2 regions of the Streptomyces sp. NPDC048337 genome follow, and region 1 is predicted to be linked to the other one. Evidence: riboswitches for the same ligand, from Rfam matches in the RefSeq annotation. Region 1 holds a riboswitch; the other holds the start of a gene.

Region 1 (14,471 bases):
CCGTCCCGAACTCCTCGTTGATCTCCGCCGCCAGCTCCCGTACCGACTCCGTGTAGTCCCGGTACACCTTCAGGTCCTGCCGGGACGGATACGCGGAGGCCAGGTGGACCACCCGGCCCCGCCACTCGGGGTGGACCGTCAGAAGTTCCCGGTACGCCAGCAGGCCCCGCAGGATGTTCTTCGACAGCTCCGTCCGGTCCACGCGGACGATCGTCTTCAGGCCGCCGACCTCCGCCCGCAGGGCCGCCAGCTTGTCGTCCACCTCCGGCCGGTGCGCCAGCGCCCGCAGCTCGTCCCCGTCGACTCCGAGGGGGTACCGGGTCACCGCGGTGAATCGCTTCTCCCCGTACCCACTCCCGTCCGCGGCCATCCTGCGGTGGCGCACCCCGTTCTGCCCGTCCCGGGGGAAGGACGCCATCGCGATGCCGCGCGCGTCGTCGAGGTTGGCGCCGTTGATGAAGTTGGCCGCCCACTCCGCCGTGTGGAACCCCAGCCGGTCCGCCCCGAGCATCCCCCACACCAGCTGGCTCCGGATGTCGGCCGGCAGCAGGGCCATGAACTCCCAGGCGGCCCACGGCGTGTGCGTGAAGTGCCCGATCCGCAGGTCCGGGCGCAGCTCGCGCAGCGCCCCCGGCACCAGCGCCAGGTGGTAGTCCTGCACCAGGACGCACGCGCCCTCCGCCGCCTCCTCGGCCAGCGCCTCCGCGAAGGCCCGGTTGTAGGCGGCGTACGACTCCCACCGGCGCCGGAACTCCGCGTCGAAGACCGGCTCGCGCGGGATGTCGTACAGGTGGTGATGGGTGAACCACAGCACCGAGTTCGCGATGCCGTTGTACGCGTCGTCGTACACCGTGGGATCGATGTCCAGCATCCGGACACCAGGCTCGGCGACACCCCTGCGCACCGCTTCCCGGTCCGCGTCCGAGAGGGCCGCGCAGATCCACAGCGCCTCCGGCTGCTGCGCGAGGGCCGCGGAGAGTCCGGAGACGAGGCCGCCCCCGCCGCGCCGGGCACTGAGGGTGCCGTCGGCGGCGAGGGCGTAGGAGAGCGGTCCGCGGTTCGCTGCGACGAGTACCTGAGAAGCCATGCGGCCAACCTAGCCCGGCCCGCGCCCGCTCAAACCGTACGATCCGTCACGCCACGCGACGCAGCGCGTACTCCTTGATGCCGAGCATCGGCGGCCGCTCCTCGGTGTCCACCGCGTACGTCCGCGGTACGAAGCCGTCCGGCCCCCGCTCGAACTGCGTCAGCTCCGGTCGTACGAGGTGCCCGCGCGAGAGGCGCACCTGGGCGGTCCGGTAGATCGCCGCGGCCATCCGCCCCAGCGCCTGCCCGTCCTGGTGGCGGTGGTGCCGTACGCCCACGTCCACCTGGGCCAGCGCGTCCAGCCCGACCGTGTGCAGCGCGTCGACCAGCAGGCCCAGCTCCACCCCGTACCCGACGGGGAACGGCAGCCGCTCCAGCAGCGAGCGGCGTACGGCGTACTCGCCGCCCAGCGGCTGCACGAAACCGGCCAGCTGCGGCCAGTGCAGGTTCAGGAGGGGGCGGGCCACCAGCTCCGTCACCCGGCCGCCCTGGCCCGGGGCGTCGCCCAGCGGGCGGTCGTACATCGCCTTGACGAACTGCACCTCCGGATCGGTCAGCAGCGGCCCCACGATCCCGGACACGAAGGAGGCCGAGAAGTCCCGCAGGTCGGCGTCGACGAAGCAGACGATCTCCCCGGTGGCCGCCAGCAGGGAGCGCCACAGCACCTCGCCCTTGCCGGGCAGCGCCGGTATCCGCGGCAGGATCTCGTCGCGGTGCACCACGCGGGCGCCGGCCTTCGCCGCCACCTCGGCCGTCCGGTCGCTCGAGCCCGAGTCGATGACGATCAGCTCGTCGACCAGCGGGACGGGCCGCCCGTCGATCAGATCGCGCCGGATGACCTCGACGATCTCGCCGACGGTCGCCTCCTCGTCGAGCGCGGGCAGCACCACGCTGACCGTGGTCCCAGCCGCCCGTTTCCGGTCCAGCAGCTGGTCGAGCGGTCGATCGGCGGCGGCCCAGGAGCGGACGGCCAGCCAGCGCTCCACCTCTTCCAGCACCCTCGGAACTCCCTGCGTATCGGCGTTATGGTGCGATATGTGATCCATCTCGCGGTTCGGACAGCAGTCTCAACTGCCCAAGCCTTCGGTTACAGTCTTGAACAACGCGAAGGACCACCGCATGCCGGGGGTCCTCGCGCACAAACGCACCGGCGCGCCATAGAGCGCGTGTGCCGGTGCCATACCGCTCATCCAGAGGGGCAGAGGGACACGGCCCGTTGAAGCCCCGGCAACCCTCCAGTCGGTTCTCGCGATGCGTCTTGGACGCACGCCCGCGAGGTCCCCGGCTAGGGAAGGTGCCAATTCCGTCTCATGGCGAAGTGCGCCATGGGGAAGATGAGGAGAAAGGGCCTCGCCATCATGGCTGCACAGACTGTCGCCACCTCTGTTGATCTCGGACCTGCCACCGCGCTTTCCTGTCGCGAGTGCGGTACCCGCTTCGAGCTCGGCCCCATCTTCGCGTGCGCCGAGTGTTTCGGACCGCTGGAAGTCGCGTACGAGCTGCCCACCGGCGACCCCGAGGCCCTGCGCGCCGCGATCGAGGCCGGTCCCAACAACATCTGGCGCTACGCGCCGCTGCTGCCCGTCCCCGCGGACGTGGCCTCCAAGCCGAACCTGAACCCCGGCTTCACCAAGCTCGTGGACGCGGAGAACCTGGCCAAGGAGCTGGGCGTCACCGGCAAGCTCTACGTCAAGGACGACTCCGGCAACCCGACGCACTCCTTCAAGGACCGCGTCGTGGCCATCGCCGTCGAGGCCGCCCGCGCCTTCGGCTTCACCACCCTGTCCTGCTCCTCCACCGGCAACCTGGCCGGCGCCGTCGGCGCCGCGGCCGCCCGCGCCGGCTTCCGCTCCTGCGTGTTCATCCCGCACGACCTGGAGCAGGGCAAGGTCGTCATGGCCGGTGTCTACGGTGGTGACCTGGTCGGCATCGAGGGCAACTACGACGACGTCAACCGCTTCTGCTCCGAGCTCATCGGCGACCCGCTGGGCGAGGGCTGGGGCTTCGTCAACGTCAACCTGCGCCCGTACTACGGCGAGGGCTCCAAGACCCTCGCGTACGAGATCTGCGAGCAGCTCGGCTGGCAGCTGCCCGACCAGATCGTCATCCCGATCGCGTCCGGCTCCCAGCTGACGAAGATCGACAAGGGTCTGCAGGAGCTGATCAAGCTCGGCCTCGTCGAGGACAAGCCCTACAAGATCTTCGGCGCCCAGGCCGAGGGCTGCTCCCCGGTCTCCACCGCCTTCAAGGCCGGCCACGACGTGGTCCGCCCGCAGAAGCCGAACACCATCGCGAAGTCGCTGGCCATCGGCAACCCGGCGGACGGCCCGTACGTCCTGGACATCGCGCGCCGCACCGGCGGCTACGTCGAGGACGTGACCGACGAGCAGGTCGTCGAGGCCATCAAGATCCTCGCGCAGAGCGAGGGCATCTTCGCCGAGACCGCGGGCGGCGTGACCGTCGGCGTCACGAAGAAGCTCATCGAGAACGGTCAGCTCGACCCGACGCTGACCACCGTCGTCCTGAACACCGGTGACGGCCTCAAGACCCTGGAGGCGGTGGCCGCGGACAGCGGCCAGACCGCCACCATCCGCCCGAGCCTGGACGCGTTCCGCGCCGCCGGCCTGGCCTGACCCTCCCCTGCACACCGGAAAGGCAGTAGCGCCATGAGCGTCAACGTCCGCATCCCCACCATCCTGCGCACCTACACCGGCGGCCAGGCCGAGGTGCCCGCCGAGGGCGCGACCCTGGCCGAGGTCATCGCGTCGCTGGACGCGAACCACCCGGGCATCGCGGCCCGCGTCCTGGACGACCAGGGCAAGCTGCGCCGCTTCGTCAACGTGTACGTCAACGACGACGACGTGCGCTTCGAGGGCGGGCTGGAGGCGGCGACGCCGGACGGCGCCGGTGTCTCGATCATTCCCGCGGTCGCGGGCGGCTGCTGACACCCGAAACCGTAATTGCCCCCTCCGCTAAAAGCGGAGGGGGCAATTCTGCTTGATTGGGCGCGGTAGAGTTGGGGAAGTCCCCTCCGCTGGGCTTGCCCGCCGCATATGAGCGGGTCGCGGCAGGGTTGACATTCAGTCAATATGCGAGTGCGGTATGGGGCTTTGGCGAAGTTTGCCGGGCCCGAGTTGCCCTGGAATATGCCAAATTTTCACTCTATTTCAATGTATCTGCGTGTCCAGATTTCTCGTCGGATTGACCTGTTGCAGACAGCACCGGCGCGGATACATTCAGCCTCGGTCGACGCGTTCCGACGCAAGTTCTGACCCGGGAACGCGAAGTGCGCTCCCGCGCAAGGGCCAGTAATAGGGGAGTTAGGCATGGCTCAGGGCACCGTCAAGTGGTTCAACGCGGAGAAGGGCTACGGCTTCATCGCGGTCGACGGTGGTGCGGATGTGTTCGTCCACTACAGCGCCATCCAGATGGACGGGTACCGCACCCTTGAAGAGGGTCAGCGGGTCGAGTTCGAGATCTCGCAGGGCCAGAAGGGTCCGCAGGCGGACATGGTCAAGCTCGCCATCGGCTAGTCCTGGCGCGATCGACCGCCGACGCGACAGCGTTGATTCAAGACGTACGAGGGGCCCACATCCTGGACACGGGATGTGGGCCCCTCGCGCGTCGTCGGCGTGTTCACCGGGGTGTTCACCCAAGCCGCTTGCACTCGGGGTGGTCGAGTGCTAATCATTGGCGTTAGCACTCTCCTGGTGAGAGTGCTACTGAACGAGGACCGGGTCGGTGAGGCCCGCAGGGTCCGGCGGGAAGGAACCGCCGGGCACGCAGGCCGTCCGTCGCGGGCGCGGGCGCGGTCCTGGGAGCAATCCACCGCTGTCCGGGAGGACCACTTCAGATGGCCAAGATCATTGCGTTCGACGAGGAGGCCCGGCGCGGTCTCGAGCGTGGCATGAACCAGCTCGCCGACGCCGTCAAGGTCACCCTTGGCCCCAAGGGTCGCAACGTCGTCCTTGAGAAGAAGTGGGGCGCCCCCACGATCACCAACGACGGTGTGTCCATCGCCAAGGAGATCGAGCTCGAGGACCCGTACGAGAAGATCGGCGCCGAGCTGGTCAAGGAAGTCGCCAAGAAGACGGACGACGTCGCGGGCGACGGTACGACCACCGCCACCGTGCTCGCCCAGGCGCTCGTCCGCGAGGGCCTGCGCAACGTGGCCGCCGGCGCCAACCCGATGGCCCTCAAGCGCGGCATCGAGAAGGCCGTCGAGGCCGTCTCCGGCGCCCTGCTGGAGCAGGCGAAGGATGTCGAGACCAAGGAGCAGATCGCTTCCACGGCCTCCATCTCCGCCGCCGACACCCAGATCGGCGAGCTCATCGCCGAGGCCATGGACAAGGTCGGCAAGGAAGGCGTCATCACCGTCGAGGAGTCCCAGACCTTCGGTCTGGAGCTCGAGCTCACCGAGGGCATGCGCTTCGACAAGGGCTACATCTCGGCGTACTTCGCCACCGACATGGAGCGTATGGAGTCGGCTCTCGACGACCCGTACATCCTGATCGTCAACTCCAAGATCGGCTCGGTCAAGGACCTGCTGCCGCTCCTGGAGAAGGTCATGCAGTCCGGCAAGCCGCTGCTGATCATCGCCGAGGACGTCGAGGGCGAGGCCCTGTCGACCCTGGTCGTCAACAAGATCCGCGGCACCTTCAAGTCCGTCGCCGTCAAGGCCCCGGGCTTCGGCGACCGCCGCAAGGCCATGCTCGGCGACATCGCCATCCTCACCGGTGGCACGGTCATCTCCGAGGAGGTCGGCCTCAAGCTCGAGAACGCGGGCCTGGACCTGCTGGGCCGCGCCCGCAAGGTCGTCATCACCAAGGACGAGACCACCATCGTCGACGGTGCCGGTGACAGCGACCAGGTCGCCGGTCGCGTGAACCAGATCCGCGCCGAGATCGAGAACTCCGACTCGGACTACGACCGCGAGAAGCTCCAGGAGCGCCTCGCGAAGCTGGCCGGCGGCGTGGCCGTCATCAAGGCCGGTGCCGCGACCGAGGTCGAGCTCAAGGAGCGCAAGCACCGCATCGAGGACGCCGTTCGCAACGCGAAGGCGGCCGTCGAGGAGGGCATCGTCGCCGGCGGTGGCGTGGCCCTGCTGCAGGCCTCCTCCGTCTTCGAGAAGCTGGACCTCTCGGGTGACGAGGCGACCGGCGCCAACGCCGTGAAGCTCGCCCTGGAGGCCCCGCTCAAGCAGATCGCCGTCAACGGTGGTCTCGAGGGTGGCGTCGTCGTGGAGAAGGTGCGCAACCTGGCCGTCGGCCACGGTCTGAACGCCGCCACCGGCGAGTACGTCGACATGATCGCCGAGGGCATCATCGACCCGGCGAAGGTCACCCGCTCCGCCCTGCAGAACGCGGCGTCCATCGCGGCTCTGTTCCTCACCACCGAGGCCGTCATCGCCGACAAGCCGGAGAAGGCCGCCGCCGCTCCGGGCGGCATGCCGGGCGGTGACATGGACTTCTGATCGGCCCCTGGCTGATCGGCTGTTCTCGAACGAGGGCGGCACCCCCGGTGGGGGTGCCGCCCTCGGGCGTTTCAGAAGCCGGTGGTGTCGATGGTGCAGTCGAAGGGCTCTGGGACGCACAGGTCCTCGCCGAAGGACACCGTCTTACGGGAGCGGTAGCCATGCGGCGAGGGGTCGGAGAAGCAGGTGATCTCCTTCTGCTGCACATCGGCCACCAGGTATACGGGGACCACCCGGCCGTACACCTCCAGCTTTTCGTTCCAGTCCGCGTCCTTTGTGGACGAGGACGTGAATTCGGCGACCAGCGACAGGGCCGCACTGTCCGCGTGTCGGCCGTCCTCCTCGAAGGCGGCCTCGTCCGCGACAAACAGGTCAGGTCCGTAGGCTCGCTCCGCGGCAGGGAACCGGAAGAGGAAGGGTGAGGTCTCGGTGACGTGCCCCTCGGGGGCGTGGACCTTGAGCTGCTCACGAAGCGCACGCATGCTACGCAGGTAGCGCAGCGCGGAGAACGGCGACACGACGATTTTCCCCCGGATGAGCTCGGCTTTGAAGCCGTCTGGCGTGTCCATCTCCGCGACCGTGCGCAGGAGAGTCTCGAATGATGGCGGCGACAGTGTCTCTATGGGTGTGGCCCGCTCGGTCATGATCGTCACCGCGTCCTCCGGATGGCGTACTGTGCCCTGAATGTGTGCCTCGTCCCAGGCTAGTGGCGGGGAGGTTTCCCTGCCCGGCTTATGGGACGCATCGCTGCCGGGCGGCCGCGTTTGGTTGACTGCTGGCATGACTGACGTGTTCATCAAGATCTGCGGGCTCAAGACCGCACATGACGTCGAGGTGGCCGTGGCGGCCGGGGCCGATGCCGTCGGGTTCGTCTTCGCGTCCGGCAGTCCGCGTACGGTCGATGCGGCCACCGCCAGGGAGCTGGTCGGGCTGGTGCCGGACTCGGTGCTCACCGTCGGGGTGTTCCGCCGGCAGGCGGTGGCGGAGGTGCGTCGGTTCGCCGAGGAGAGCGGCGTACGGGGCGTGCAACTGCACGGTGAAGAGGGGCCCGAGGACTTCGCGGCGCTGCGCGCCGAGGGGCGGACGCTGCTGCGGGCCACCGCCGAGCACGTCAAGAGCTGCGGGGAGTACGGCGAGGACCTGCTCCTGATCGACGCGCCCGACCCCGGCTCCGGCAAGGCGTGGAACTGGGGGTCCGAGGACTTCACCGCGCCCGAGGGCCGGTGGCTGCTGGCCGGCGGGCTGACCCCGGCGAACGTGCGGGAGGCCGTCCAGGTGACCGGGGCCTGGGGGGTGGACGTGTCCAGCGGGGTGGAGCGCGAGCGCGGGGTGAAGTCGCCGGAGCTGATCCGGGCCTTCATCGAGGCCGCCCGGGAGGCCGAAGCCGCGCACTGAGGGTGTTCGTAGGATTACTCTCAGCGAGAACTCGTGTGTGGGCGGGCCCGGCAGGGGCAGAGGAACCGCATGGTCATCGACACCCTGGGCCGGCTGTTCGCGCCGCGCCGGGCCCCCGTCTTCACAGCCGACTTCACCTCCCCCACCCAGTGGGTCGCCGGCCGCTCCTGGGCCTATCCCGACGGCGGCCCGGTCAATCCGGGCGACAACAAGCTGGACCACCTCACCGCCGACCCCACCTACAGCCGCGGCGGCGTCTTCCGTGCGACGCGCCGCCCCGACGGCAACTGGGACACCGGACTGCTCACCACCGAGGGCAGCGACGAAGCCTTCATGGTGCGCACCGGCGACGTGCTGGAGGCCCGGGTGAAGCTGCCCGAGGCGCTGGGCGCGTGGCCCGCGATCTGGACCTGGCGGGACGGCGGCCAGGAGATCGACGTCTTCGAGTACCACCCCGACAACCCCGACCTGCTGGAGCTGTCGAACCACGTCCGCGAAGCACACCGCTACCACCGGGACCCGTCGGTCCGGCCCGGCGCCTGGCTCGACCTGAAGGTCGAGTTCGGGAAGAGCTCGGTCGTCTGGTGGGTGGACGGGGTCCGCGTGTACAGCGACGGCAGGGGCGTGGGCCGCGCCTGGCACGCGTACCTCATCGTCAACCTGTCGGTCTCGGCCGGGCGTTACCACCCGCCGCCGGAACCGGAGGCCACGGAGATGTCGTACGAGGTGTCGCAGCTGAGGGTGTACCGGTCCGATCGGCCCGGCTGGCCCGGCTGGCCGGGGCGCTCGGGCCGCTCGGGCCGCCTGGGCAGGGTGCCCGGGCCTTCGGGCCCCCGGGCCGCGGACCTAGGTCCCTAACGGCGGGCCTTTCGCCCCGCGAGACTTCGGGTCATGGACACCCTGGGCACCCTGGACTCGCTGATCGTCAACGTGAACGATCACCTCTGGACCTACCTGCTGATCCCGCTGGTGGTCGGTGCCGGCCTCTACTTCACGGTCCGGTCCCGGGCCGTGCAGCTGCGCCTCCTCCCCGAGATGTTCCGGGTGGTGAAGGAGAAGACCCCGCCGCGCGCCGACGGCCGCAAGCAGGTCTCGTCCTTCGGCGCCTTCACCATCTCCGCCGCCGCGCGGGTCGGCACCGGCAACATCGCCGGCGTGGCCACCGCCATCACCCTGGGCGGCGCGGGCGCCGTCTTCTGGATGTGGGTGATGGCGGTCGTCGGCGCGGCCTCCGCCTTCGTGGAGTCGGCGCTCGCCCAGCTGTACAAGGTGCGGGGCTCGACCGGCGCGTACCGGGGCGGTCCGGCGTACTACATGCAGCGCGGGCTCGGCAAACGCCGGCTCGGTGTCCTCTTCGCCGTGACGATCACCGTCACCTTCGGCTTCGTCTTCAACGCCGTGCAGGCCAACACCATCACGGCGGTGGCGACCGGCTCGCTCCCGGAGACGGACACGGCGTGGTTCGGGCCCGCCGTGGGCGTGCTGCTCGCCGCCCTCCTCGGCTTCGCGGTCTTCGGCGGCGTGGAGCGGATCTCGTCGGTGACGAGCGTCCTCGTCCCGGTCATGGCGGTGGTCTACCTCCTGCTGGGCGCGGCGGTCGTGCTGCTGAACGCCTCGGAGTTCCCGCGGGGCATCGCCGACATCGTGGGCGGCGCCTTCGGCTTGCGCGAGCTGGCGGCCGGCGGCATCGGCGCCGCGATCCAGCAGGGCATCCGGCGCGGCATGTTCTCCAACGAGGCGGGCCTCGGCTCCGCCCCGAACGCGGGCGCGGCCGCCGAGGTCTCGCACCCGGTCAAGCAGGGCCTCGTACAGTCCCTCGGCGTCTTCTTCGACACGCTGCTCGTCTGCACGATGACGGCCTTCATCGTCCTCGTCACCAACCCCGAACTCGCCGGCCGCCAGGGCGCGGACCTCACACAGACCGCGCTCGGCGACACCCTGGGCGGCTGGGCGGGGCACGTCCTGACGGTGGTCGTCTTCATGCTCGCCTTCAGCAGCATGATCGGGAACTACTACTACGGCGAGACCAACGTCCGGTTCATCACCCGCAAGCGATGGGTCCTGCCCGGCTACCGCGCGCTGGTCCTGTCGGCGGTCGTCCTCGGCGCGCTGGGCTCGATGTCGGTCGTCTGGAACCTGGCGGACGTCTTCATGGGCTTGATGGCCCTGGTCAACCTGCTCGCGATCCTCCCGCTGTCGGCGATCGCCCTCCGCCTCCTCGACGACTACCTCGCCCAGCGGCGCGCGGGCCTGGACCCGGTCTTCACGCGCGACCGCATGCCGGACCTGAAGGGCGTCCAGTGCTGGAACCCGTCCCGCCCGGCGGTGCCTGCGGCGGCCGGCCGGGTCTAGCCGGCGGGTGAGGCCGCCTGGGTCTCGCCGCATCCGCTCGCCGGGGCGCGTCGTGCGGTCGGCCCACCGTGAGGACGGCCCGTACGGGGCCCGGTCGCCGGCCGGCGACCGGGCCCCTCTGTCAGCGATGGTGGATGGCGTAGGGGTTAGGGGATTTGATGGTGCCCGTGTTGACGTTGCTGAAGTTCTGCGAGATGAGCCCGCTGAGGTTGATGCCGAGGAGGGACACGCCGTCGCCTCCGCCGCCATTCCCGCCCCCGCCGCCCCCGCCGCCCCCGCCGTTTCCACCGCAGGGGCCACCGGTGATGACGGTGTAGTCCGTCTCGCCCTGAGTGGGAGCATTCGGTGATTCGAGGAAGACGGTGTTGATGACCGAGCAGACGGTGGTGCCTACGTTGACCGTGAGGGTGATGGTCGGGTAACTCTGCTGTGCAGGAAGGGGGTCGGTCCGGTAGCAGAGCATGCCCTCCAGATTGCACTGCCATCCGTCTCCGCTGAGCCCCGTCGCGGTGAGTCCATCCGGCAGCTGCTCGAGAACCCTGACCTGCCCTTCGACTGAATTGTCCCCGGTGTTGCTCACCACGATGGAGTAGGTGGCACCGGATTGTCCTTGGACGAAGTTCCCCACGTGGGACTTGTCGATCACCAGCCGGGCGTCTGCATGGGCGGGGGTGGCAATGCCGAAAGTCGACAGAGCCACACCTGCGGCGACGGCGGTGACTTCCCACCTTCGCCGCCCGGACCTGCGGTTCTCCTGAAGCACGAGGCTCTCTCCCCTTGTTGGGTGACTGACTGTCACGGCCTTCGGCGACTACTAGAGGGGAAGAGGCCTGTGGAAATCGAGGTCCTTACAGTGTGGGCCGTCGGAATCACCCGTACGGGCGTGGCCTTAGGCGTAGTGGCTGAGGATGCACAGCAGTGCGGCGGTGTGTGCCGTGATCTGGAGGCCGGTCATCCAGGCTCGTGCCCCGGCGAATGGCAGGCGGCGGGCTGGCCAGGACACCGCGAGGAGGCCCGCCACGAGGGTGATGCCGACGGCCCAGACCACCCACGTGCCCGGAGCTCCCGGGGCGCAGCCTTCGCCGTAGGTGATGCAGCGGCCCGCGCGCGGGGAGGACAGTACGGCGACGAAGGCGGCGATCAGGGAGGGGATCAGCAGGCAGAGGCCGATGCCGGCGGTCATGCGGGCGCGGCGGTCTCGTCGGAGTGCTTCCCGGTCCTCCGGGAGCTGCGGCTGCGGGGTGGCGGGAACCGGAGCGGCGACGGGTGTGGTCATGACCCCATTGGATCGCGTGGGGGTCCGCGGGTGATCAGCCGACGTACTCAGGCGGTGTAGGTGGCGGGACTCAACCGTCCGTGCGCAGGCGGGCGTGGAGGTGTTCGTCATGCCAGCCGTCCGTGTGGAGGAGGGCGCCGCGCATGGTGCCTTCCAGGGGGAAGCCGGCCTTGGTCGCGATGGCGCAGGAGGCGGGGTTGTGTACCGAGTGGGTGATGAGGAGGCGGTGCAGGCCGAGGTCCTCGAAGGCCCAGCGGGCGAGGCGGGACGTAGCAGCGGCCATGGCCCCGCTGCCGCGGCCCGCGGGCAGCAGCCAGTAGAGGAACTCGCCGCTGCCGCCGCGCAGATTGAGGTCCGCCAGGCCGATCAGGCCGACGGCCGGGCCGCCGTCGGACGGGGCCATCGCCCAGATCGCGGCCTCCTCGGCCTGCCAGAGGTCGCGGAACCGCGTGATGCGCTCCTCGGCCTCCGCCGGGGTGCGGTGGCCCGGGCGGTTCCAGTGCCGGATGTCCGGGTCCTCGTACGCCGCGACCAGCGCGGGGGCGTCGTCCCGCGTCCAAGGGCGCAGGTGCAGAGGCCCTGGGAGGGCGAACACCGGTTGCGGGAGGGCGCACATCCGGCCGGCCGGGACCACGGGGGGTATGTCGTTGATCATCCCCCCAGGGTGTCAGGCGGCCTGTCGGTACGGGGAGTTGTGGGGGCGGCGGACTACGTCAGTGCCGGTTCCTTCGCCGCGTCCGGGCCCGTGCCCGGCGTGGTGGTCGCCGGCGCGTGTTCCGGGTCCGTGTTGAGGTCGGTCAGCATCTGACGGGTGAAGCCGAAGAGGTACGTGGCGGCGAAGCCCACCAGGTAGCCGACCACCAGCCCGCCCGCGTAGATCGCGAGGGTGGCGCCCATGCCCGACGTGCCGTCCAGGAGGGGGAAAAGGGCCCAGCCCGAGGGGCCGATGGCAGTCGAGCCGAAGGCCACGCCGAGCTGGTTGAAGAGGCCGACGAAGGCGCCGCCCGCCGCGCCGCCGACGCAGGCGGTGACGAAGGGGCGGCCCAGCGGGAGGGAGACGCCGTAGATGAGGGGCTCGCCCACGCCCAGGAGCCCGGCGGGGAGCGCCGACTTGATGGTGGCGCGCAGCGAGCCGTTGCGCGGGAGGCGGCAGTAGACGGCGATGGCCGCGCCGACCTGTCCCGCGCCCGCCATGGCGAGGATCGGGAGGAGGACGGTGTAGCCGGACTGTTCGATGAGGGTGGTGTGGATGGGGATCAGGGCCTGGTGCAGGCCCAGCATGACCAGGGGGAGGAAGAGGCCGCCCAGGACCAGGCCCGCGAAGGCGCCGCCGGTGGCGAGCAGCCAGTCGGCGAAGGCGCCGATGGCGGTGGAGGCCTCGCCCGCGAGGAACATGAGGCCGAAGATGGTGACCAGGCCCGCGACCAGGACCGTGAGGGTGGGCGTGACCAGGACGTCCAGGGCCTCCGGGACCCGGCGTCGGCACCACTTCTCCACGTACACGGCGAGGAGCGCGGCCGCGAGCGCGCCCAGGACGCCGCCCTGGCCGGGGGAGAGGTGCCGGCCGAAGGCGTCGATCTTGGCGATGCCCGGGAAGACGATGATCGCGGCGACCGCGCCGCCCAGGACGGGCGTACCGCCGAACTCCTTGGCGGTGTTGTGGCCGACGAAGACGGCGATCAGCGACATGAAGCCGGAGGCCATGGCGGCGAGCGCCGGGACCACGCCCGGCAGCCGGCCCGTGTTGATGAGGATGCCGTTCAGGCCCGCGATGATGCCGCAGCCGATCAGGGCGGGGATGAGCGGGACGAAGATGTTCGCGACGCGGCGCAGGAACAGCTTGACGGGGGTGGAGTTGCGGGCCTTCCGGGCTTCCTTGAGGGCCGCGCCCCGGGCGGCCAGGTCGTCCGCCGTGATGGGGCGGGGTGCGGGTGCCGGCTCCGCCGTGCGGCCCTGCTCTACGAGCGCCTCGAACTCCGGGGTGACGCGGGCGACGGTGCCCGGGCCCAGCACGATCTGGTACGTGTCGTCCTCGACCACGCCCAAGACCGCCGGGAGGGCCCTGAGGGCCTCGTCCTGGACGAGCGAGCGGTCGCGGAGCGCGATGCGCAGGCGGGTCATGCAGTGCGCGATCGAGGTGATGTTGTCCGGGCCGCCGACCAGAGGAAGGATCGCGGCGGCTGTGGCGCGGTTCTTGTCAGTGGACATGTGGGGGTCGCCTTGCGTGGGGGGATGCGGGCGGTGAGGTGAGGGAAGCGTCAGCCGGCCGGGGGCTTCGCGGCGAGGGCTTCGCGAAGGTGCCCGCGGGAGGCCGACAGCAGGGCGGCGGCCCGCGGGGCGTCGACGGCGCCGAGGATGACGAGGATGGCGTTCTTGACCTCGCCGCCGGTGGCGGTCAGCGCGGCCTCGATCTCCTCGTCGGGCGCGCCGGTGGCCAGCGCCACGATGCGCCGCGCGCGGGCGCGCAGCTTCTCGTTCGAGGAGCGCATGTCGACCATGAGGTTCCCGTACGTCTTGCCCAGGCGGATCATCGTGATGGTCGAGATGAGGTTGAGGACGAGCTTCTGCGCGGTGCCGGCCTTCAGGCGGGTGGAGCCGGTGAGGAGTTCGGGGCCGACGACGACCTCGATGCCGTGTTCGGCGGCCGCGGCGAGCGCGGAGCCGGCGTTGCAGGAGAGCCCGACGGTGAGCGCGCCGCGCGTACGGGCGAACTCGACGGCGCCGATCGCGTACGGGGTGCGCCCGGAGGCCGAGATGCCGATCACGGTGTCGTCCGGCCCGATCTCCAGCGCGGTGAGGTCCTCGGCGGCCAGTTCGCGGGAGTCCTCGGCGCATTCGACGGCCTTGACCATGGCGGCGGGGCCGCCCGCGATCAGGCCGATGACCCGG
Region 2 (14,471 bases), on a different contig from region 1:
AGGCCGGAGGCTTCTTCTTCCTGGTCTTCGGTGTCATCGCGGCCATCGCGGCGATCGCCTCGATCAACCCGATCTGGGCGCTCGGCCCGTACCGCCCGGACCACGTGTCCACCGGTGCGCAGCCCGACTGGTACATGGGTATGCCGGAAGGCCTGATCCGAGCCATGCCCGGCTGGGAGATCAACCTGTGGGGCCACACGCTCGTCCTGGGCGTGCTCATCCCGCTGATGCTCTTCCCGCTGGTCCTGGGCGCGATCGCCGTCTGGCCGTTCATCGAGTCCTGGGTCACCGGGGACAAGCGCGAGCACCACATCCTGGACCGCCCGCGCAACGTCCCGACCCGTACGGCCTTCGGTGCCGCCTGGATCGCGGAGTACGTCGTGCTCCTCATCGGCGGTGGCAACGACATGTTCGCCCAGTACTTCCACCTGTCGATCAACTCGATCACGTGGTTCGTCCGGATCGGCTTCTTCGTCGTCCCGGTCCTGGTCTTCATCGCCACCAAGCGGATCTGCCTCGGCCTCCAGCGCCGGGACCACGACAAGGTGCTGCACGGTCGCGAGACCGGCATCATCAAGCGCCTGCCGCACGGTGAGTTCGTCGAGGTCCACGAGCCGCTCCCGCAGGGCCAGCTGCACAAGCTCACCGCGCACGAGCAGTACAAGCCGATCGAGATCGGCCCGACGGTCGACGAGAACGGTGTCGAGCGCAAGGTGAAGGCCATGGAGAAGCTGCGCGCGAAGCTCAGCAAGGGCTTCTACGCGGAGAACAACCAGATTCCGAAGCCCACGGTGGAGGAGTACAAGGAGATCCAGAGCGGCCACGGCCACCACTGATCTCCCGCACGACCCGCATGACCGCATGAGGGATTGATTTCGGTCAGTCCTGGTGTCGCCACGGCGAGAGCCCCGTCCAGTGTCTGGACGGGGCTCTTTGCCGTCTCCCCGGCTGGATAGGCTGAAGGCCTTCCCATTCGACGTGGAATCCCCTACGAACAGCAGGAGCGGACCATGAACGTTGTGACCCCGGCAGGCGGCGACAGCGTGGCGGCCCTCCCCCAGACTCCGTCCGGGGGGACCCCCACCTGGCCGGGCGTCCTCGACGCCCTGCTGACCGGCCGGGACCTGGGTGCCGACGACACCGCCTGGGCCATGGACCGGATCATGCGCGGGGAGGCCACCGACGCCCAGATCGCCGGCTTCGCGGTCGCGCTGCGGGCCAAGGGGGAGACGGTCGAGGAGATCAACGGCCTCGTACGGGCCATGTACGCGCACGCCAACCTCATCGAGGTGCCGGGCCGGACGGTGGACATCGTCGGCACGGGCGGCGACGGGGCCAAAACGGTGAACATCTCCACGATGTCGGCGCTCGTGGTGGCCGGTACGGGCGCCAAGGTGGTCAAGCACGGCAACCGGGCCGCCTCCTCCGCGAGCGGCTCCTCCGACGTGCTGGAGAAGCTCGGCGTCAATCTCAACCTCACCCCGGAGCGGGTCGTGCAGGTCGCGGAGGAAGCCGGCATCACCTTCTGCTTCGCCGTGAAGTTCCACCCGGCGCTGCGGCACGTGGCGGCGGCCCGCAAGGAACTGGGCATCCGGACCACCTTCAACTTCCTCGGCCCGCTGACCAACCCGGCGCGGGTCCGCGCCCAGGCCACCGGTGTCGCAGACGCCCGGGTCGCCCCGATCGTGGCGGGCGTGCTCGCCGAGCGGGGCTCGTCCGCGCTCGTCTTCCGCGGCGACGACGGCCTGGACGAGCTGACGACGACCGCCACCTCGCGGGTGTGGTGGGTGCGCGACGGCAAGGTCTCGGAGCAGTCCTTCGACCCGCGCGACGTGGGCATCGAGCTCGTCGACGTCTCGGCACTGGCCGGCGGGGACCCCTCGTACAACGCGGACGTGGCCCGCCGCCTGCTGGCCGGTGAGACGGGCCCGGTCCGCGACGCGGTCCTGCTGAACTCGGCGGCGGCCCTGGTCGCTCTGGACCCGGGCACGGGCACCCTGGAGGAGCAGATCGCCGCCGGCATCGCCCGTGCGGCGGAATCGATCGACTCGGGTTCTGCGCGGGCCGCGCTGGAGCGGTGGGTGGCCGCGAGCAACGCGTAGCCCCTGCGGCGGGCCCGATTCCGCCCGATTTCCCGCTGATCGTTTTGAGCCAAGCCCCGGTCCGCCATGTGGACCGGGGTCTTGTGTTCGGAGGATCTTGTGGCAGGATGCTGACCAGGTCACGAGTGACAGCGTTTAGGCCCCGGCTTGCTGTCCGGCAACCCTCCTTCCGTGGCGGGGTGCCCCGGGTGATGACCAGGTCGTAGGCAGCAAGGCCTACGGCAAGCGCGGATCCCTCGACACCAGGGGTCCTGGTCTCTCGAGGAGCGTTTTCCGTGAGCAAGCGAATGCGATAGGGCGACTCCGCCCCTTCTTCACCCCTCGGATCAGGGTCGCTTCCGCGTACCCCGGATCGGTCCGAGGATTTCCCGTACCCCGGTCGCGCCGGCCGCAGAGCCGCGTCGTACCCGCGTACGGGCACACCGAAGCCATTCAGACCTGCCTGCCGGGAGATACCGCCATGTCCGCTGCCCTGAACGCCGCCACCACCACCTCTGTCGCCGACGCTGCCGCCTGCGACTCCGCCTGTGCCGAGCCGCTGCCGGTCCTCGGCCGGGACGTCACCGTCCCGCTCGTCACCGGCGGCGAGGTCACCTACGCGGCCCTCGACTACGCGGCCAGCGCCCCCGCCCTCCAGCGGGTCTGGGACGACGTCGCCGCCTACGCCCCCTACTACGGCAGCGTGCACCGCGGCGCCGGCTACCTCTCGCAGCTCTCCACCGACCTCTTCGAGCAGAGCCGGGTCACGGTCGCCGAGTTCCTCGACTGCCGCCCCTCCGACCAGGTGATCTTCACCCGGTCCACCACCGACTCCCTCAACCTGCTCGCCGCCGTACTCCCGGCCGACTGCCAGGTCTTCGTCTTCGAGACCGAGCACCACGCCTCGCTGCTGCCCTGGACGAACGCGCAGGTCACCTACCTCAACGCCCCGCGCACCCCGGACGAGGCCGTCGCCACCCTGGAGCGGGCCCTCGCCGACCGCGACCCTTACGGCCCGGCGCTCGTGTGTGTCACCGGCGCCTCCAACGTCACCGGTGAGCTGTGGCCGGTGAAGGAGCTCGCCGCCGCCGCGCACGCCCACGGCGCGCGGATCGTCCTGGACGCCGCCCAGCTGGCCCCCCACCACCCGGTCTCCGTCCGTGACCTCGACGTGGACTGGGTCGCCTTCTCCGGACACAAGCTGTACGCGCCCTTCGGCTCGGGCGTGCTCGCCGGCCGCGCGGACTGGCTCCAGCAGGCCGAGCCGTACCTCGCGGGCGGCGGCGCCTCCCGCAAGGTGGCCCGGCGCGGGGACGGCGGCGTGGACGTCGAATGGCACACCACCGCCGCCCGCCACGAGGCGGGTTCCCCGAACGTCATCGGCGTCTACTCCATCGCCTCCGCCTGCCGGGCCCTCACCGAGGCGGGCTTCGACACGCTGGTCGCCCGTGAGCAGGAGCTCATCGGCAAGGTCCGCGCGGGTCTGGCCGAGGTCCCGGCGGTCCGCGTCCTGTCCCTCTTCGGGGACGACGCGCCGCGGGTCGGCGTCATCTCCTTCGTGGTGGACGGCTGGAACAGCTCCCACTTCGCCGCCGCCCTCTCCGCCGAGTACGGGATCGGCGTGCGCGACGGCCTCTTCTGCGCCCACCCGCTGGTCCGCACCCTGCTGGGCAGCGAGCCGCAGGCCCAGGGCGAATGCGGAGCCCCCGAGGCGGCGCCGGGCGAGCGCTCGCTGAACGCGATCCGCGTCAGCTTCGGCGCGGGCACCGCCGACGAGCACGTCGAGCGCTTCGTCCGCGCGGTGAAGGAACTCGTCGCGGACGGCGCCAAGTGGCAGTACCGCACGCAGGAAGGCCGCTGCGTCCCGGCCGTCTGAGGGCGCGGCACCGCTCCGGGGGCCCCGCCCCCGCGCCTCAATCGCCGACGGGGCTGGGGTGACGCCCCTGCGCGTGCGCGGCTGCCCCGTTCGGCGGGGCCGGGGGTTCGCCTCAATCGCCGGCGAGGCTGGGGGGTGTCCCCGGGTGGGGCCGGAGCGGGGCTTGGGGCGGTGCCCCTCCGGAGTGTCTCCTCGGCTCGCGCACCAAGGCACCGCTTCGACACTTCAGGGTGGTTGCGCGCTCGTCCTGCGGGGACCCTCCTGCGTGTCCCCACCCCAAGCCCCACTCCGACCCCACCCGGGCGCGGGTGTACATCGACTGCGATGCCCCCGGGCCGGGGTCCCTTGTCTGGGCGTGGGGTGGATTCGTCACTCTCCCGCTCCGCGGGCCGGGGTCGTTGCTCGCGGGGGGAGTGGGGGCGCGCAGGGGCGTCCCCGCAGGACGAGCGCGCAACCACCCTTACGCCACGCAGCACGCCTTGGTGCGCGAGCCGAGGAGACGTCCCGGAGGGACCCCGCGGACCGCACCGGCGGACAAGACCCCGTCCGGGGAGACCACCCCAGCCCCGCCGGCGATTGAGGCGCGGGGGTGCGGGGGCCGGGGCCCCGGAGGGGGCACCCCGAGGGCCCGCGCGCACGCCCGGCGGAGGGCTACGCGTCGAGGCCGATGGCGAAGGCGGCTTCCAGGTCGTGCTGGGAGTACGTGCGGAACGCCACGTGCGTGTCCGTCGCCTCGACGCCCGGGATCTTGCTGATGCGGCCCGGGATGATGTCCGCCAGGTTCTCGTGGCGGGCCACGCGGACCAGCGCGATCAGGTCGTACGTTCCGGTGACGGAGTAGACCTCGCTGACGCTGTCCAGCGCGGCGATGGACTCGGCGATCTCGGGGATGCGGTCCACGCTGGTCTTGATGAGCACGATCGCGGTGATCACGGTTGGCTGTCTCCCTCGGTGGCCGTCGCTGGTCGCCTCACTCTAGTCGTACGGCGGTAGCGGGCCCACGCGTAGCAGAAGCCGAGGGAGAAGCCCACCACGTGGGCCAGGTACGCCACCCCCGGGCCGCTGCCCGCGCGGTGCGCCGCCAGCCATTGGAGGGCGAACCAGAACAGCAGCACGATCCACGCCGGGAACCGCAGCGGCAGGAAGAGGAGGAAGGGGAACAGGCTCGTCACCCGGGCCCTCGGCAGGAGACAGAGGAACGCGCCCAGGACCGCCGAGATGGCTCCGGAGGCCCCGACCAGGGAATGCGGGGAGCCCGCGTTGGCCGCCGCGTAGGCCGCCAGGGCCACGTAGCCCGTACACACGTAGAAGACGAGGAACGCCGGCCGGCCCATCCGCTCCTCCGCCATCGCGCCGAAGACGTAGAGGAAGAGCATGTTCCCCAGCAGGTGCAGCCAGCTGCCGTGGACGAACAGCGCGGTCAGCGGTGTCAGCCAGGCCCGGGGGCTGCCCGGGAACAGCTCGTTCGGGACCACGCCCCAGCGCCGGAAGTACTCCGTCCCGGCTGCCAGCAGCTCGTCGCCCGCCCCGTAGACCGGGTTCAGCCCCGAGGCCGGGCTCAGGACGAACACCACCGCGCAGCCCGCGATCAGCGCATGGGTGACCACCGGTCCCCGGGCGGCCTCCAGAACGGCCTGCCACCTTACGATCATGTGACAGAGCATGACGCAACCAAGCCCACCTGAAGCGGTGCCAGGCCGTAGGGTTACGAGCTGCGGTCTCCCCCAGCGTCGCGGGCGGCTTTAATTGAATCAGCTACGAAGGAGAGCGGCCCGATGACGACGGTTCCCCTGCCGACCGACACCACCCGGTGGCGCTGCACCCTGTGCGGCAACCTCACGCGCTTCGACGTCACCCGTTCGTCGAAGGTCGTCGAATACGTCCACCTGGACCTCGCCGGGGAGCCCAAGGTCGAGGAGCGCGAGGTGGTCAATGAGACCATCGAGTCGGTCCGCTGCCGCTGGTGCAACGCGGTGGACCAGATCGAGCTCGTGGACAGGCCGGGCGCGGACTCCTGATGGAGCCGCGCCCACAGTAGATCACGGTAGGGGTGACGGATTGTGGAGCCAGCAAGCGGCGCTGAGCCGGCCGACGCGGCCGGCGACGCCGCCGAGGTGCTCGACCGCCCGCTGCCGGAAGGCGTGCGGCGCCGGGTCGTCGCGCTCGTCTCGGAAGCCTTCGGCGGACTGACGGTCGCGGACCTCCCCGCGCAGCTGCGCCAGTACGCCCGGTTCACCCCGACCCGGCGGGCCAAGTTCGCCGGCAACGCCATGGCCGCGGCGGTCGAGACCGACGCCGTCTTTCGCAGCCGGGTCGCCGAGAAGCTCCGCGAGGCGCAGGCCGACCTGGCCGGGGCGCTGGAGTCCGGCGCCCCGCCCGCCGCCGCCGATCCGCTGGACGTGGCGGCCGCCGCGTACGTGCTGAGGCCGACCGGGTGGGTCAAGCTGGTCGCCGCCGCGGGCGAGGAGGCGCAGCGCGCCGACGCCGAGCGGGTCGGCGAGGAGACCCGGCGCGAGCTGGACCGGCTCCGCGAGGAACTGGCCCACGTACGGGACCTGCAGCGCGCCGGCGGCGAGCAGGTGCGGGCCGAGCTGGAGTCGACGCGCAGGGAAGCGGAATCGCTTCAGCGCAAGCTGCGCAGCGCGCTCAGCGACGTCAAGCGCGGCGAGGCGGCCCTGCGCAAGGTGAACTCCGAGATCGACGGGATCCGCGGCGACGCGGCCGCGCGGGTGGCCGCCGCCGAGAGCGAGGCCCGGCGGCTCAAGTCCCGGCTGGCGGAGGTGGAGACGGCGCTGGAGACCTCGCGCCGGGCCACCCGTGAGGGGCGCAGCATCGAGGACATGCGGCTGCGGCTGCTGCTGGACACCGTGCTGGACGCGGCGGCGGGGCTGCGCCGCGAGCTGGCGCTGCCGCCGGTGAACACCCGCCCGGCGGACACCGTGGACGCGGTGGAGCCGGGCCGGATGACGCCGAAGGACATCGCGGCGCGTGCGCTGTCCGAGACCGATCCGGCGCTGCTGGACCAGCTGTTGGCGCTGCCGCAGGCCCATCTGGTGGTCGACGGCTACAACGTGACCAAGACGGGCTATCCGACGATGCCGCTGGAGAAGCAGCGGCTGCGGCTGCTGGGCGGGCTGTCGATGCTCGCCGCGCAGACGGGCGCGGAGATGACCTGTGTCTTCGACGGGGCGGAACTGGCGGCTCCCGTGCTGCTGGCGCCGCCGCGCGGGGTGCGCGTGCTGTTCTCCAAGGCCGGGGTGACGGCGGACGAGCTGATCCGCCAGCTGGTGCGCGCGGAGCCGCCCGGCCGTCCGGTGGTCGTGGTCTCCACCGACCGGGAGGTCGCCGACGGGGTGGCCAAGGCGGGTGCGCGGCCGGTGACGTCCGCCTTGTTGCTGAAGCGGCTTTCGCGCGTTTCGTAAGTCCTGGCCCCAATGCCCGATTTGGCGGGGCGTGTGGGGGACGTACCGTCAAGTGCCCGGCACGCAGCGTGCGCTGTAGGTAAAGAAGCTGGTCGGCGGCCGACTTTTTTCCCGACAGGATTTGAACTGATCACAGCGAGGTCACTAGGGTCTGTTCAAACCTTCGTGCGGTAGATCACTCATTCGGGGTGTCGGCGGAGGTGCTGCCGAGTTGCGTTCCTTCGGCGGCTCTAGGAAGAAGGAGCTCGCCTTCGTGGCGTCCCACCGTCGACCCAAGCAGCCGAACCGCACCCGTGTGACCGTGCTCACCGCCACCGCGGCCGCGGCCGTCGCCCTCTCCGCCCAGGCCGCCTCCGCCGCCCCGGCGAAGCCGAGCAAGGACGAGGTCAAGTCCCAGGTCGACGCCCTCTACGAAGAGGCGGAGCAGGCCACCGAGAAGTTCAACGGGGCCAAGGAACGCCAGGAGACGCTCGAAAAGGAGATCGCGCAGCTCCAGGACCAGGTCGCGCGCGGCCAGGGCGACCTCAACGAGCTGCGCGGCACGCTCGGGTCGATGGCGAGCGCCCAGTACCGCAACGGCGGCATAGACCCGTCGATCGCCCTCCTCCTCTCCTCGAACCCCGACAGCTACCTCGACAAGGCCTCCAGCCTGGAGCACCTGAGCGGCAAGCAGGTCGAGGCGGTCCAGAAGATCCAGGCCAAGCAGCGCAGCCTCGCGCAGCAGCGCCAGGAGGCCGCCGGCAAGCTCGCCGACCTCGACGCCACCCGCAAGGAGCTCGGCGAGAAGAAGAAGGTCGCGCAGGACAAGCTCGCCGAGGCCCAGGCCCTCCTCAACACCCTCACCGCCCAGGAGCGCGCCGCGCTCAAGGACGAGGAGACGCGCGCCAGCCGCAGCGACAGCAGCCGCGTCGACCTCGGCAACGTGAAGGCCTCCGGCCGCGCCGGAGCCGCCCTGGAGGCCGCGAAGACCAAGCTGGGCGGCGCCTACGTCATGGGCGCCACCGGCCCGAGCGCGTTCGACTGCTCCGGGCTCACGCAGTGGGCGTACAAGCAGGCCGGCGTGAACATCACCCGCACCACCTACACCCAGGCCAACGACGGCACGCGCATCGGCCGCAGCCAGCTCCAGCCCGGTGACCTGGTCTTCTTCTACGGGGACCTGCACCACGTCGGCCTCTACGCCGGCAACAACATGACGCTGCACGCCTCCAACCCGCGCGGCGGCATCAAGTACGAGTCCATGGACAACATGCCCTTCCAGTTCGGCGTCCGCGTCGGCTGACGCCTCCCGTACGCCGCGTCCCCGCCCGGGGACGCGCCGTACACCGCCCATCCGGGCGAATTGCGGGGCCCCGCTCTGACCACACGCCCCGCCGGTGACCTGCGTCTCCGGCGGGGCGTCACTGTGCGTACCCGTCGGCGGTCGTTGGCCGGTGCCCGGTGGCGCGGCTACTGTCTGCCAGCGCGGAACCCGGCACACGGCCGTCCACGGGGGGCGGACCCGGGCCCCGCGCAGCGGAAGGGAGCGGTTTCACGTGGCGTCCCATCGCCGGCCCGGCCCCAGCGGCCTCACCGGTCTTGCCGGTCTCGACCGGAACGCGAAGGTCACCGTCCTCACCGCCGCCGCGGCCACCGCCGCGGTCGCCATGGCGGGCGCACCCGCGAGCGCGGCCCCCGGCCTGCCGCAGGACCCCGCCGACAGCGCCCGCGCCCAGGTCGACCGGCTCCTCGAAGAGGCCGAGCAGGCCACCGAACGCTTCAACGAGGCGGGCGAGAAGGCCGATCGGCTCCGCGCCGAGGTCGACCGCGCCCAGGACGCGGTCGCCCGCGGCCAGGAGCGCATCAACACCATGCGCGGCGTCCTCGGCACCTTCGCCGGAGCCCAGTACCGCAGCGGCGCCATCGACCCCACCGTCGGCCTGATGCTCTCCGAGGACCCCGACGCGTACCTGGAACAGGCCGCCGCCCTCGACCGGCTGACCGGCCGCCAGGCCCGGCAGCTCGACGAACTCCGCGAGGAGCAGCGCCGGCTCGGCCAGGAACGCCGGGAGGCCTCCCGCAAACTCGCCGAACTCGACGCCCTGCGTTCCGACGTGGCCCGGCACAAGCGGTCCGTCACGGCGAAGCTCGCGGCCGCCCGGCGGCTGCTGAACGCCATGCCGTCCGAGGAACGCGCCGACTACGAGCGGGCCTCCCGCTCCGGCGGCCGCCCCGACGCGCTGCCCGACCTCTCCTCGCTGGGCCCCTCGTCGGGGCGGGCCGCCGCCGCGGTGATGGCCGCCCGGGCGGCGGTCGGCCGGCCGTACGTATGGGGCTCCACCGGCCCCTCCGGCTTCGACTGCTCCGGGCTGATGGTCTGGTCGTACCGGCAGGCCGGGGTCTCGCTGCCGCGCACCTCGCAGGCCCAGCGGCACGCGGGGCGCCAGGTGCCGCTGTCGCAGGCGCGGCCGGGCGACCTGGTGACCTACCGGTCCGACGCCAGCCATGTCGGCATGTACGTCGGCAACGGGCAGGTGGTGCATGCCCCGTATCCGGGGGCCCGGGTGCGGTACGACCCGGTGGGGATGATGCCGGTTTCGGCGGTTACGCGGCCCTGAGGGCGGGGGTGCGTACGATCGGCTGATGTCTGCTGTCCGCCGTGGTCCGGGTTTGCGCTGGGTGCTTCCGCTGCTGTGCGTTCTGCTGGCCGGATGCGGGGCGCGGCCGGTCGACACCGCCGGCCGGGACATCCGGCGGGCCGTCGCCGAGTGGTCGAGGGTGCCGCCGCAGCGGCTCGCCGGGATCCCGCTGGAGGACTGGTCGTACGAGGTCGCCTCGGTACGGCGGGACGGGGCGCGAGCCCTCGTACGGGCCGAGCTGCGCTACCGGCTGGCCGGCTACGACGCGGCCCCGGGCGGCTCGGCGCGCGTGCTGGAGCTGGAGCTCGTACGTGAGGCGGGCGGGGAACGCGCGCGGTGGCGGGTCACCGCCGACCGGCCCGCGCCGGGGGCGCTGCCGCAGCTGTGGGACCAGGGGCCGGTGTCGGAGGTCCGGGGTACGCACTCGCTGGTGCTGGGCGGCGCCGGGGCCCCCGACCTGGCCCCGATCGCCGCCGAGGCCGACCGGGCGGTGCCCGCGGCGAGCGCCGCCTGGCCGCGGTCGTGGGCCGGGCGGGTGGTCGTGCTGGTCCCCGGGTCCCTGGACCGGATGGCGGAGCTGCTGGGCCGGCCGGCCGACGACTACCGGGGGCTGGGGGCCGTCACCACCGGCCGGGTGGGGGCGGCGCCCGCGCCCGCCGACCGGGTGGTGGTCAACCCGGAGGGCTGGGCCGAGCTGGGGGAGGAGGGGCGGCGCGTCGTCCTGACCCACGAGGTGACGCACGTGGCCACCCGGGCGGCGACCACCGCGATGACGCCGCTGTGGCTCTCCGAGGGCTTCGCGGACTGGGCGGCGTACCGCGGCACCCCCACCACCCCGGAGCAGGGCGCCCCCGCGCTGGCGCGGGCCGTACGGCGGGGCGAGGTGCCGGCCGCCCTCCCGGACACCGGGGCCTTCGCCTTCGGAGGCGACCCCGATGCGCTGGCGCGGGCGTACGAGGGCGCCTGGCTGGCGTGCCGGCTGATCGCGGAGAAGTGGGGGGAGGGGGCGCTGGTGGAGCTGTACGAGCGGGCGGGGCGGGAGGCGTTCGCCACGGCGCTGGAGGGGACGCTGGGGGTGGATCAGGGGGAGCTGACCTTGGCTTGGCAGGAGAGTCTGCGCGGTGAGCTGCGGTGAGCTGCGGTGACAGGCGTTTGTGGGCGGCGTTGGGGCCGGGGTTGGTGTCCGGCGTCGGTGTGCGGTGCTGGTGTCCGGTGTCGGTGTGCGGTGCTGGTGTCCGGCGTCGACGTCCGGCATTGGTGCCTGGCACCGCTGACTGGCGTGGCTGACCGGGGTACCGGTGAGTGGCGTCGCCGCCTGGCTTCCCCGCGTGGCGCCGCTGACTGGCGTGGCTGACCCTGACCGCGTACCGCTGACTGGCGTCGCGGCGTGGCGCCGCTGACTGGCGTCGCCGCCCGGTACCGCTGGCCGGCCACTGCCTACCGGCATCGTCGAAGCCCGCGGCGGCGGGAAGGTATCGTCGGCTGGCGATGCACAAGACGCTGATCGTGACCAACGACTTTCCGCCGCGACCCGGCGGCATCCAGGCCTTCCTGCACAACATGGCGCTGAGGCTGGATCCCGACCGGGTCGTCGTCTACGCCTCCACCTGGAAGCGGGGTGAGGAGGGGCGCGAGGCGACGGCCGCCTTCGACGCCGAGCAGCCGTTCCCCGTGGTGCGCGACCGTACGACGATGCTGCTGCCGACGCCGCGCGTGACGGCGAGGGCGGTTTCCCTGCTGCGCGCACACGGCTGCGAGTCGGTGTGGTTCGGCGCGGCGGCCCCGCTCGGCCTGATGGGCCCCGCGCTGCGGCGGGCGGGCGCGCGGCGGATCGTGGCCACGACGCACGGGCACGAGGCGGGGTGGGCCCAGCTGCCGGCCGCGCGGCAGCTGCTGCGGCGGATCGGCGAGGGCACGGACACGCTGACGTACCTGGGGGAGTACACGCGCTCGCGGATCGCCTCGGCGGTCACGGAGCGGGCGGCGGGGCGCATGGTGCAACTCCCGCCGGGGGTGGACGAGAAGACCTTCCACCCGGAGTCGGGCGGGGCGGAGGTCCGGGCCCGGCTGGGGCTGACGGACCGGCCGGTGGTGGTGTGCGTCTCCCGGCTGGTGCCGCGCAAGGGGCAGGACACGCTGATCGAGGCGATGCCGAGGATCCTGGCGGCGGTGCCGGACGCGGTGCTGCTGATCGTGGGCGGGGGGCCGTACGAGGCGGACCTGCGGGCGTTGGCGGCGGCCAAGGGGGTGGCGGCGTCCGTACGGTTCACCGGGGCGGTGCCGTGGGAGGAACTGCCCGCGCACTACGGGGCCGGGGACGTCTTCGCCATGCCGTGCCGGACCCGGCGGGGCGGGCTGGACGTGGAGGGTCTCGGGATCGTCTACCTGGAGGCTTCGGCGACGGGCCTGCCGGTGGTCGCGGGCGACTCCGGCGGGGCGCCGGACGCGGTACGGGACGGCGAGACGGGCTGGGTGGTCCGGGGCGGCTCCCCGGAGGACGCGGCGGACCGCGTGGTGGCCCTGCTACGGGACCCGGCCCTGCGGGAGCGGATGGGGGCCGCGGGCCGGGCGTGGGTCGAGGAGCGGTGGCGGTGGGACCTGCTGGCGGGGCGGTTGCGGGGGTTGTTGTAGGGGCCCCGCTTGGGCGGGGCCTTTGACCGTTGGTCGCGTCGGCATTTCGCTCAGGCGGGCGGTGACATGGGTGCGGGGCTTCGCGCTCGGTCGGCGTCTTTACCCCCCTCTCACCAGCGTGGCGGCGCGGTGGTTGCCCACCCGCCTCCCTAGGCGGCGAGGCTGAGCCTCGGTAACCCGGTGAGCGGGGTCGGTCCCGTCGTGCGGGCGGTGGACGCGGAGGCGGCGCGTGCTGTGCTGACCTTGGATGGGTACGCCGATATCGAGGTGCACGAGTGGGAGTTCGGCGGGCGGCGATGAGTCGCCATGGCTGACTGTCTCTCAGATGCCTGTCAAGGCGGGGTATGGATGGACGGCTGGATTCCGCTCATGATGCGGCCATGACATCTCATCTGACGCGTCGTCAAATGCTGGGCATCGGCGCCCTCCAGACCGCTGCCATGCTCGGCTTCACGCGGATCGGGCTCGCCTCGGCCGCCGCTGCCGAGCCCGCGGCCGCGCAGTACGCACCCGCCATCGTCGTGGGGTCAGGGTACGGGTCCGCCGTGGCCGCGCTCCGGCTCGGGCAGGCCGGTGTGCGGACCGTCGTGCTTGAGATGGGGCGGCTCTGGGACAGTCCCGGGGCGGACGGGAAGGTCTTTCCGTCCACGGCCGCCCCCGACGAGCGCTCCATGTGGTTCCGGAACCGGACCGAGGCGCCTCTGGCGCAGTTTCTTTGGCTTGATGTCGTCAATCGGGACATCAGGCCGTATCCCGGTGTGCTCGACCGGGTGAACTACGGGGACATGGCTGTGTACGTGGGGAGGGGGGTGGGTGGGGGGTCGCTGGTCAACGGGGGGATGGCGCCCACGCCGAAGAGGTCCTATTTCGGTGAGGTGTTTCCGCTCGTTGACGCCGACGAGATGTACGGGACCTATTTCCCGCGGGCGCGGGCCATGCTCGGCGTGAATGAGATCGACCCGGGGTGGTTCGAGTCCACGGAGTGGTACCGGTTCGCGAGGGTTTCGCGCAAGCACGCGCAGAACACCGGGCTCAAGACCGTGTTCGTGCCGAACGTGTACGACTTCGAGTACATGAAGCGGGAGGCCGCCGGGACGGCCGTCCGGTCAGCGCTGGCCGGGGAGGTTATTTACGGCAACAACCACGGGAAGAGGAGTGTCGACAAGACCTATCTCGCCGCGGCCATCGGTACCGGGAACGTCACCATCGAGACCATGCAGCGGGTGGTGGGTGTCCGGCCCGATCCGGGGGGTGGGTACGTCGTCACCGTGCAGACCAGCGATGTGACGGGGCGGGTCACGCAGGTGCGGGAGCTCGGGTGCCGGCAGCTGTTTCTGGGGGCCGGAAGTCTTGGGACCACCGAGATTCTGCTGCGGGCCCGGGAGACCGGGACGCTGCCCGGGCTCAGTGAGCGGGTCGGGTTGGGGTGGGGGCACAACGGCAATGTCATGACCGCCCGGGCCAACCATGTGTGGGACACCGTCGGGGCCAATCAGGCGACCATGCCCGCCATGGGGATCGACGATTGGGACAACGTCGCCAATCCGGTCTTCGCCGAGATCGCGCCGCTGCCCATGGGGCTGGAGCACTGGATCTCGATGTACCTGGCCATTACGAAGAATCCCGAGCGGGGGTTCTTCACCTATGACGCCGCGAGTGATTCGGCTCGGTTGAACTGGAGCAGGGATCAGAACACGCCGTCGGTGGAGGCCGCCAAGTGTTTGTTCGATCGGATCAATCGGCGGAATGTGACCGTGTACCGGCATGATCTGTTCGGGGGGAACAAGGCCTTCGCCGATGACTTTACGTACCACCCGCTCGGGGGGTGTGTTCTCGGAGAGGC

What was found. A riboswitch is a leader RNA that binds a small molecule or an ion and turns the genes downstream of it on or off. The one in region 1 is predicted to bind S-adenosylmethionine.
Region 2: linked by a shared signal. The riboswitch ahead of ACGFYU_RS17735 (aminotransferase class V-fold PLP-dependent enzyme) and the one ahead of thrC (threonine synthase) in region 1 are both predicted to bind S-adenosylmethionine.

What each region holds. Positions count from the first base shown of each region.
Region 1 is NZ_JBICYR010000028.1:68,374-82,844, reverse strand. Features, by position in the region: gene ACGFYU_RS32820 (trehalose-6-phosphate synthase) at 1-1,087, opposite strand, end outside; gene ACGFYU_RS32815 (glucosyl-3-phosphoglycerate synthase) at 1,134-2,084, opposite strand; SAM riboswitch class I at 2,270-2,427, shown strand; gene thrC (threonine synthase) at 2,445-3,719, shown strand; gene ACGFYU_RS32805 (MoaD/ThiS family protein) at 3,753-4,031, shown strand; gene ACGFYU_RS32800 (cold-shock protein) at 4,413-4,619, shown strand; gene groL (chaperonin GroEL) at 4,940-6,559, shown strand; gene ACGFYU_RS32790 (Uma2 family endonuclease) at 6,631-7,203, opposite strand; gene ACGFYU_RS32785 (phosphoribosylanthranilate isomerase) at 7,340-7,954, shown strand; gene ACGFYU_RS32780 (beta-glucanase) at 8,024-8,812, shown strand; gene ACGFYU_RS32775 (alanine/glycine:cation symporter family protein) at 8,846-10,306, shown strand; gene ACGFYU_RS32770 (hypothetical protein) at 10,428-11,069, opposite strand; gene ACGFYU_RS32765 (hypothetical protein) at 11,196-11,582, opposite strand; gene ACGFYU_RS32760 (GNAT family N-acetyltransferase) at 11,653-12,237, opposite strand; gene ACGFYU_RS32755 (PTS transporter subunit EIIC) at 12,291-13,790, opposite strand; gene murQ (N-acetylmuramic acid 6-phosphate etherase) at 13,841-14,471, opposite strand, start outside.
Region 2 is NZ_JBICYR010000009.1:179,277-193,747, reverse strand. Features, by position in the region: gene ACGFYU_RS17745 (cytochrome bc complex cytochrome b subunit) at 1-836, shown strand, start outside; gene trpD (anthranilate phosphoribosyltransferase) at 1,011-2,102, shown strand; SAM riboswitch class IV at 2,220-2,336, shown strand; gene ACGFYU_RS17735 (aminotransferase class V-fold PLP-dependent enzyme) at 2,563-3,957, shown strand; gene ACGFYU_RS17730 (Lrp/AsnC family transcriptional regulator) at 4,609-4,890, opposite strand; gene ACGFYU_RS17725 (rhomboid family intramembrane serine protease) at 4,887-5,621, opposite strand; gene ACGFYU_RS17720 (hypothetical protein) at 5,733-5,975, shown strand; gene ACGFYU_RS17715 (NYN domain-containing protein) at 6,015-7,379, shown strand; gene ACGFYU_RS17710 (NlpC/P60 family protein) at 7,633-8,661, shown strand; gene ACGFYU_RS17705 (NlpC/P60 family protein) at 8,915-9,976, shown strand; gene ACGFYU_RS17700 (hypothetical protein) at 10,002-11,132, shown strand; gene ACGFYU_RS17695 (glycosyltransferase family 4 protein) at 11,486-12,628, shown strand; gene ACGFYU_RS17690 (GMC oxidoreductase) at 13,009-14,471, shown strand, end outside.